DNA from 2 places in the Delftia sp. NA_296.1 genome. Region 1 is predicted to be linked to the other one. Evidence: riboswitches for the same ligand, from Rfam matches in the RefSeq annotation. Region 1 holds a riboswitch; the other holds the start of a gene.
The links. Region 1 has a riboswitch for cobalamin ahead of ACUTR7_RS02340 (TonB-dependent receptor domain-containing protein). Riboswitches for the same ligand answer to the same signal wherever they lie in the genome.

Region 1 (3,296 bases):
CGGTGCGGCCTGCGTTGGCATAGCCGCGCGTGGGGGCGTAGTCGCGGTCGGCGATGTTGTTGACGCGGGCCAACAGCGTCCATTGCCTGGTCAGCTGGCGCTGGGCGTAGAGGTTGACCACGCCGTATCCACCCAGCTTGAAGGTGTTCGCCTCGTCGGCGTAGCGGCCGCTGTACAGCTGCGCTTCGCCGCCCAGCGTCCAGCCGGCCGCCTGGGTGTCGGCGTTGAGCTTGAGCATGCGCTTGGAGCGGTAGGGCAGCAGCTTGCCGGTCTCCAGGTTCTCGGGGTTCATGAAGTCCAGCGAGGCGCCCAGGTTGGCGCTGCCCAGGCGCGTGCTGCCCGACAGCGTCAGGCCGGTGATCTCCACACTCTGCCAGTTGCGGTAGCAGTTGCAGGGAAGGGCGCTGTTCCAGTCGTAGGTGATGAGGTTCTTGAACTTGTTGCGGTAGACCACGGCCGAGAGGCGGTTGGCACCGGCCGCATAGTGCAGGCCCGTTTCCACGTTGGTGCTGCTTTCGGGCTTGAGGTCGGCCGCCGCCTGGCCCGTGAAGCGTTCGTACAGCGTGGGCGTGCGGAAGGCCGTGCCGGCCGATGCCACCCAGCGCCAGCGCTCGTCGATCTGCAGGCCGTAGCCCAGGCCGCCCGTGGTCTTGTTCTGCTGGTCGCGCACCTGGTCGTGGCGCAGGTTGGCGTCGAACTGGTGGCGGCCCTCGGTCAGGCGCCAGCCGGCCGACAGGGAGTTCTGCACGCGCCGGCTGTCGGTGTTCTGCGTCCAGGCGTATTGGGTGTTCAGCCTGTCCTCGCGGCGCTCCAGGTCGATGTTGAAACGGTGCTGGCCCAGCGTGAACAGGTTCTGCAGCAGGTAGTTGGTGGAGCGGCCCTTGGCGCTTTCGGGCGACTGGGTGTGGCGGTCGCTTTGGCTGTCGGTATGGGAGATCTGGACCACGCTCTTGTACATGGCGTTCCAGCCGGCCTGCCAGCGCAGGCTGCCGGTGGTGTTCTTGACCACGTCGTAGTCGTCGAAAGGCGGCGGGCTCTGGTCGTAGTGGGTGCGCAGGCGGCTGTGCAGCAGGCTGGCATCGATCTGGTGGATGCCCGTTTTGTAGCCCGCGTTCAGGCCCAGCGAGGTGTTGCTGTAGCCATCCTTGTCCGGATTGGGCGAGAAGGTGTTGCCGGGGTAGACGTCGAAGCCGTCACTGCGCTCGTCCGCCAGGTTCAGCCCGTAGGTGAAGCCGTTGGCTCCGCCCTGAAATCCCGTGGCCAGCTTGCTGGTGCCCTGGTTGCCTATGCCGGCCTCGGCATAGGCGCGGGTCTGGCCGTCCGCCCGCTTGGTGAAGATCTGGATCACGCCGCCCATGGCGTCTGAGCCATAGATGGCGGCGGCCGGGCCGCGCAGCACTTCGATGCGCTCGATCTGCGCCAGCGGCAGGGTGGACCAGACCGCTCCGCCCTGCAGCTCCTGCGAGCTGTAGCGCACGCCGTCGATGAACACGGCAGTGTGCTGGTTGCTGGTGCCGCGCAGGTAGACCGAGGTGACCTGGCCCGGCCCGCCATTGCGGTTGATCTGCACGCCCGGCACCTGCACCAGCAGGTCGGCCACGCCCGTGGCGCCGCTGCGGGCAATGGTCTCGGCGTCGATCACGGTCATGTCGGCCGTGACGGTGCGCAGGGGCTGCTCGCTGCGCGAGGCGGTGACGACCACGGTATCGAGCTGGGAGGTCTGTGCGCGCTGCGCCTGTTGTGCCTGTGCTTGGGCCTGGCAGGCCAGCAGCGAGGCCGCAGCCAGGGCGGACAACGTGCGCAGTACGGGGAACGCCGAGGGCGAGCGAAGAGCGGCGCCAGGGGCGCGCGCGAGGGCGAGGGTGTGCATGGATGCGAGCCAGTTGCGCGCCAGCGACCCCGCCGGCACGGAAACCACAAAGACCGGCTGCGCTGCATGCGCGGCCGGCCGCCTGTTGGCCGGTATCCAGACTGGTGACGCACTCGCCAAGGCCTTCCCGGGCTGTACGCCCAGTGGCACGGGTTTGGCGGGGGCCGGTGCCATGCACGCGGCGTTTCACTCACTGTTGCGGGGGCAGTACATGCGGGCGGCTTTATCTGGCCGCCCCATGTTTCCCGTTTAACCGCAGCCCTGCAGGCTGCTGGCACCAACGGCGGCGATTGTACGGCGGGGCGTTCAGTGCCGATGTAAAGCTTGCTTGACATACCCGCGGGTGGCATCGCACAATGTCAAGCATCCTTTACACATTGCGAGAGACTTCCATGAATCAAACAACGGTCACCAACCGCCGCTACCAGAAGGAACTGGGATTTGCGCTGCTGCTCTACATGGCGCTGCTTGTGGGGGCGCTTTTGCTCAGCGCCGACATGCAGGCCGGAGCCCTGCGCACGGCGCTGCTGCTCAGCCCCATGCTGGCGTTTGCGCTGGCCGTGCGGGCCATCGTGCGCCTGGTGCGCGATACCGACGAGTTCCTGCGCAAGTCCATGCTGGAGCAGCTGGCGATTGCGGCGGCGGGCACGGCCGGCATCACCTTCACCTACGGATTCCTGGAAATGGCAGGTTTTCCCAAGCTCAGCATGTTCATGGTGTGGCCCTTGATGGGTGCGCTCTGGGTGGCGGCTTCGGTGGCCCACTGGCTGCGCAGCCGATGAGCTATTCCGCCAAAGTGCCCCTCCCATGAAAAACACCATCCGTGAACTGCGCGCCGAGCGCGGCTGGAGCCAAGCCGCGCTGGCGGACCTGCTGGGCGTGTCGCGCCAGACCGTGAATGCGATCGAGACGGGCCGCTACGACCCCAGCTTGCCGCTGGCATTCGCCATTGCCCGGGTGTTCGAGACCCGGATCGAGACGATCTTCCAGGAGGGTTGAGCGCAGCGCTCAGGCCACGATCATGACCAGCAGCACCAGGCCCAGCAGGGCCAGGTAGGCCTTGGCGTGCAGGGCATCGGGAATGCGGCCGATCAGCGGTGCCGCCAGCCTGATGCCCGTCCACGATCCGGCCGTCAGCAGCGCAAAGGCCTGCAGGTCCACATAGCCCACATGCCAGGGGCCCAGCCCCGCGCCCTGGGATGCCAGCATGTAGGCAGCGGTGCCCGCCACGGCCATGGGCAGGGACAGCGGGCTGGCCATGGCCGCGGCGGCCGCCATGCTGGCGCCGCGTCGGCGCATCAACGGCACGGTCATCACGCTTCCGCCCACGCCCAGGAAGGCCGCGATCGCACCAATGGCCAGGCCCGCCGTGGCCGCCGCCCGCCGGCCCATGGGTTGCATGCCGGCGGCGGTGCCGTGCACGAAG
Region 2 (3,296 bases), on a different contig from region 1:
TGCGAACAGCTTGACGCCCGGCGACACGCGGTAGTCGGCCCGCAGGTTCCAGATGGTGAAGGCGCCCTTGCGGTGGATGAAGGTGCTGCTGGGCTCGCCCTGCGGGATGAGCAGCGCCTCTTCCGTGTCGTACCACATGGGACCGCGCAGCAGCGTGGACAGCTGCAGGCTCCAGTCGCCCTGCAGCCGCCCGCTGCCGCGCCCGTAGCGCACGCCGGCCGAGGCCTCGTAGCGGTACATGCGCTGCACCTTGTCGGTATTGGCCGACGCTGGCGATCCCTTGTCCCGCATGCTGAAGTGGTAGTAGCCGCCAGCCCAGGCCTTGAGCTGGTGGCCCGTCAGGTTCAGCGCCCGCGCCAGGTCCATGTCGGCCTGCATTTCCAGGCCGCGCGCCACGATGTCGGCCGCGTTGTTGGCGTAGTCCGAGGTGTTGGTCGTCGCCCCGCGCGAGACGGTGATGATGCGGTCGCTGATGGTGTTCTGGAACAGGGCCGCATCCACGCGCCAGCCGGGCTGCTGCAGCGCGGCGCCGACCTCGATCTGGCGGCTGGTCTCGGGCTTGAGGTTGGGATTGCCGAAGGTGCGGCCACCGCCGACGGCCGTGAAGTCCGAAGCCAGCTCCGTGGCCGTGGGCGCGCGGAACCCCGTGGAGGCCGCAGCGCGCAGCGTGAGCCGGTCCGTGGCCTTCCAGGTGGCGCCGGCCGACCAGGTGTGGTTGTCGTAGTCGCGCGTGCTGGCCTGGGCCAGCGCCAGGTTGGGCGTATCGTCGAAGCGCGTCGTGCCCCAGGTCTTGCGCAGGCCGGCGCGCAGAGTCAGGCGATCGTCGAACAGGGTCTGCGCGTCCTCGAAGTACAGCGCGTGCACCTGCTCGGTCTGGTTGTTGTCGTAGGGCGCGACCTGGCCCGCCGGGCCGCCCGGCATGGCCACGCGCAGGCGGTCGGAGCGCAGCTTGCTGCGCTCCCAGTCGAAGCCCATCAGCAGGTCATTGGTCTGGCTGACACGCAGGCGCGGCTGAAAGCGCAGGCCCGTGGCGTCCAGCTGGCGGTGGTTGTAGTCGCGCGCCGTGCCGGGCACGGCGCTGTTGCCCGAGCGGATCACGGGCGAGGCCCAGTTGAACTCATCGGTATCGACCAGGCTGTAGAGGTGGGTCGTCCAGCTCAGGCGCTGGCCGGGCAGCGCGCCTTCGTAGGTCAGGTCCAGCGAGCGGTTGCTGCGGTTGTCGCGGCTGTAGATGTTGGCGCCCGATCCGCGAAAGCCTGCGTTGTAGATGCCGTCCGTGCGCAGCTGCAGCTCCACGCGGTGCAGCTCATGCAGCTGCCAGCCCAGGGCGCCGCTGGCGCCGCGCCGCTTCCAGCCCGTGTTCTCCATGCGCGTGCCGCCATCGCCCGACTCGTAGTCGCCGCGCCCGCCTGCGCTCACGCCGAAGTACCAGTCGAAGCGGTCATTGGCGCCGGCCGTCTGCGCATCGGTGCGCCACAGGTCCCATGAACCGGCCTGGACCTGGGCACGCGTGCCGGGCGCCGTCGCCCCGGTTTTCATGATGATGTTGACCACCCCGCCCATGGCCTGGCTGCCGTAGATCACCGAGGACGGGCCGCGCACGATTTCGATGCGCTCCACATCCGAGGGGCTGAGCTTGGACAGGTTGGCCGTGCCCGCGCGCCGGCCGTTGACCAGCACCAGCACCTGGCTGCGGAAGTCGCGCCCCTGGCCGTCGGTGGAGGCGCCGCGCAGGTTCATCGAGGTCTGGGCCGCCGTCCATTCGCTGAGAAAGCCCACGGCGTTCTCGGCCAGCAGGTCGGTGACCGAGCGCGCGCTGGAGCGCTCTATGGCCTCGCGGTCGATGGTCTGCGTGGTGCCCGCGATGCGGCTGCGCGCCTCGGGCCGCGCGGTGGCGGTCACGAAGACGGCGTCCAGCGCATCGTCGGCGGAGTCCGTGGATCGGCCAGCCGGCTCCTGCGCGGCGCCGGCCGCTGCAGCGCAGCTGGCCAGCAGGGCCGCAGCCGCTGCGGGCCGCAGGCTGGAGACAAGAGGGAGAACAGAGAGAAGGCCGGAGGAATCGGCGGCCGAGGAAGCGAAGCGCATGCGTTGACCCAACTGCCCCACTCACCCGTGGGGCCTATCGTCTGAACCACGCCGCACAGCGCGCACGCCGGAGCCGGCCACGGCAGCGCAGGCTGGGGCCGGACCGGACAGGCGCACTCCCGCGGCGTCCGAAAGCAATGCAGAAGGCCGGTATCCGGGCTTGCGGAACGCTGCGGCGCGCAGGGTGGGCGCGCTGCGGCAGGCATCCCCGCCTTCCCATGCCCGAGAAGGGCACAGTGGCTTGCAGCGCGCGACCTGTGGATAGCGCGCCAGCGTGGGGAGTTGTATTCCGCTGACCGTTGCGGGGGCAGCGCAGGCATTGCGAGCGACCACCTCGATGGCATCGCGCACCTGCTTCCCGTTGAACCCCTGGCCGGTGAACGGCATGGGGCACCTTCAGCAACAGCGCACCGCCACGGCCCAGGGGCTGCGGCGGTGCGCCAGCGGCGGATTATCGCTGATGCTGTCTAGAGCCAGAAGCCCGGCACCCGGGCCAGCGCCCGCAGCGCGCGGCGGCTGCTGCGCGCGCTGGTGGCCAGGCGGGCCTGCAGGTAGCCGGCCGCGAACCAGGCGCGCGGGTCGCGCGCGGCCTCGGCATGGAAATGCTCGGCCGCCACGGCCATGTCGTTGTGCAGGCCCAGCGCGTCCTGGGCGGGCACCAGCGCCTCGGCAAAGCGCCGGCCCTTTTTGCCGGGCCACATTCCGGGCGCGAATTCCCGCGCAAAGTCCGCCAGATAGCGCAGGCGCTTGAGCCGCTTGCGCACGCGGTGCTGCTGCGCCAGCGGCAGGCGGTCGAAGTGCCGGCCGTCGCGCAGCACCTGGCGGTGCAGGCGCGCCAGCCGCCGTGCCAGGTACTTGCGCGTGCCTGCGGCGGACAGGTGGGCAAAGCGGGCCGATGGCTCTGCCTGCGGCGCCTGCGCCAGCGCCTGGATCTCGGCCAGCGCGTGCTGGAACGGCGGCTCGCGCACGGCAGCGGCTGCATCCGCCTGCACGGCCTGCGGCGCCTGCCAGTCGCACAGGGGCGCATGGGCGGCCTGCAGCAGCGGGCGCACCACATCGGCCAGCGTATCGGCATCGCGCAGCGTGCCCAACTGCGCAAAGGCCTGGGCCAGGGGGTCATCCCATTCGGCGCGCATGCCGGGCGCCAGCCCCGCGCACTCACGCAGCACGGTGCGCAGGCGCCGCAGGGCCACGCGCAGCTGGTGAATGGT

Region 2: another riboswitch for cobalamin. It lies ahead of ACUTR7_RS20975 (TonB-dependent receptor); the one in region 1 lies ahead of ACUTR7_RS02340 (TonB-dependent receptor domain-containing protein).

The regions. Positions count from the first base shown of each region.
Region 1 is NZ_JBQZGF010000001.1:481,253-484,548, reverse strand. Features, by position in the region: gene ACUTR7_RS02340 (TonB-dependent receptor domain-containing protein) at 1-1,870, opposite strand, end outside; cobalamin riboswitch at 1,941-2,166, opposite strand; gene ACUTR7_RS02335 (hypothetical protein) at 2,263-2,652, shown strand; gene ACUTR7_RS02330 (helix-turn-helix transcriptional regulator) at 2,678-2,869, shown strand; gene ACUTR7_RS02325 (sulfite exporter TauE/SafE family protein) at 2,879-3,296, opposite strand, start outside.
Region 2 is NZ_JBQZGF010000008.1:333,910-337,205, forward strand. Features, by position in the region: gene ACUTR7_RS20975 (TonB-dependent receptor) at 1-2,085, opposite strand, end outside; cobalamin riboswitch at 2,214-2,498, opposite strand; gene ACUTR7_RS20980 (CHAD domain-containing protein) at 2,553-3,296, opposite strand, start outside.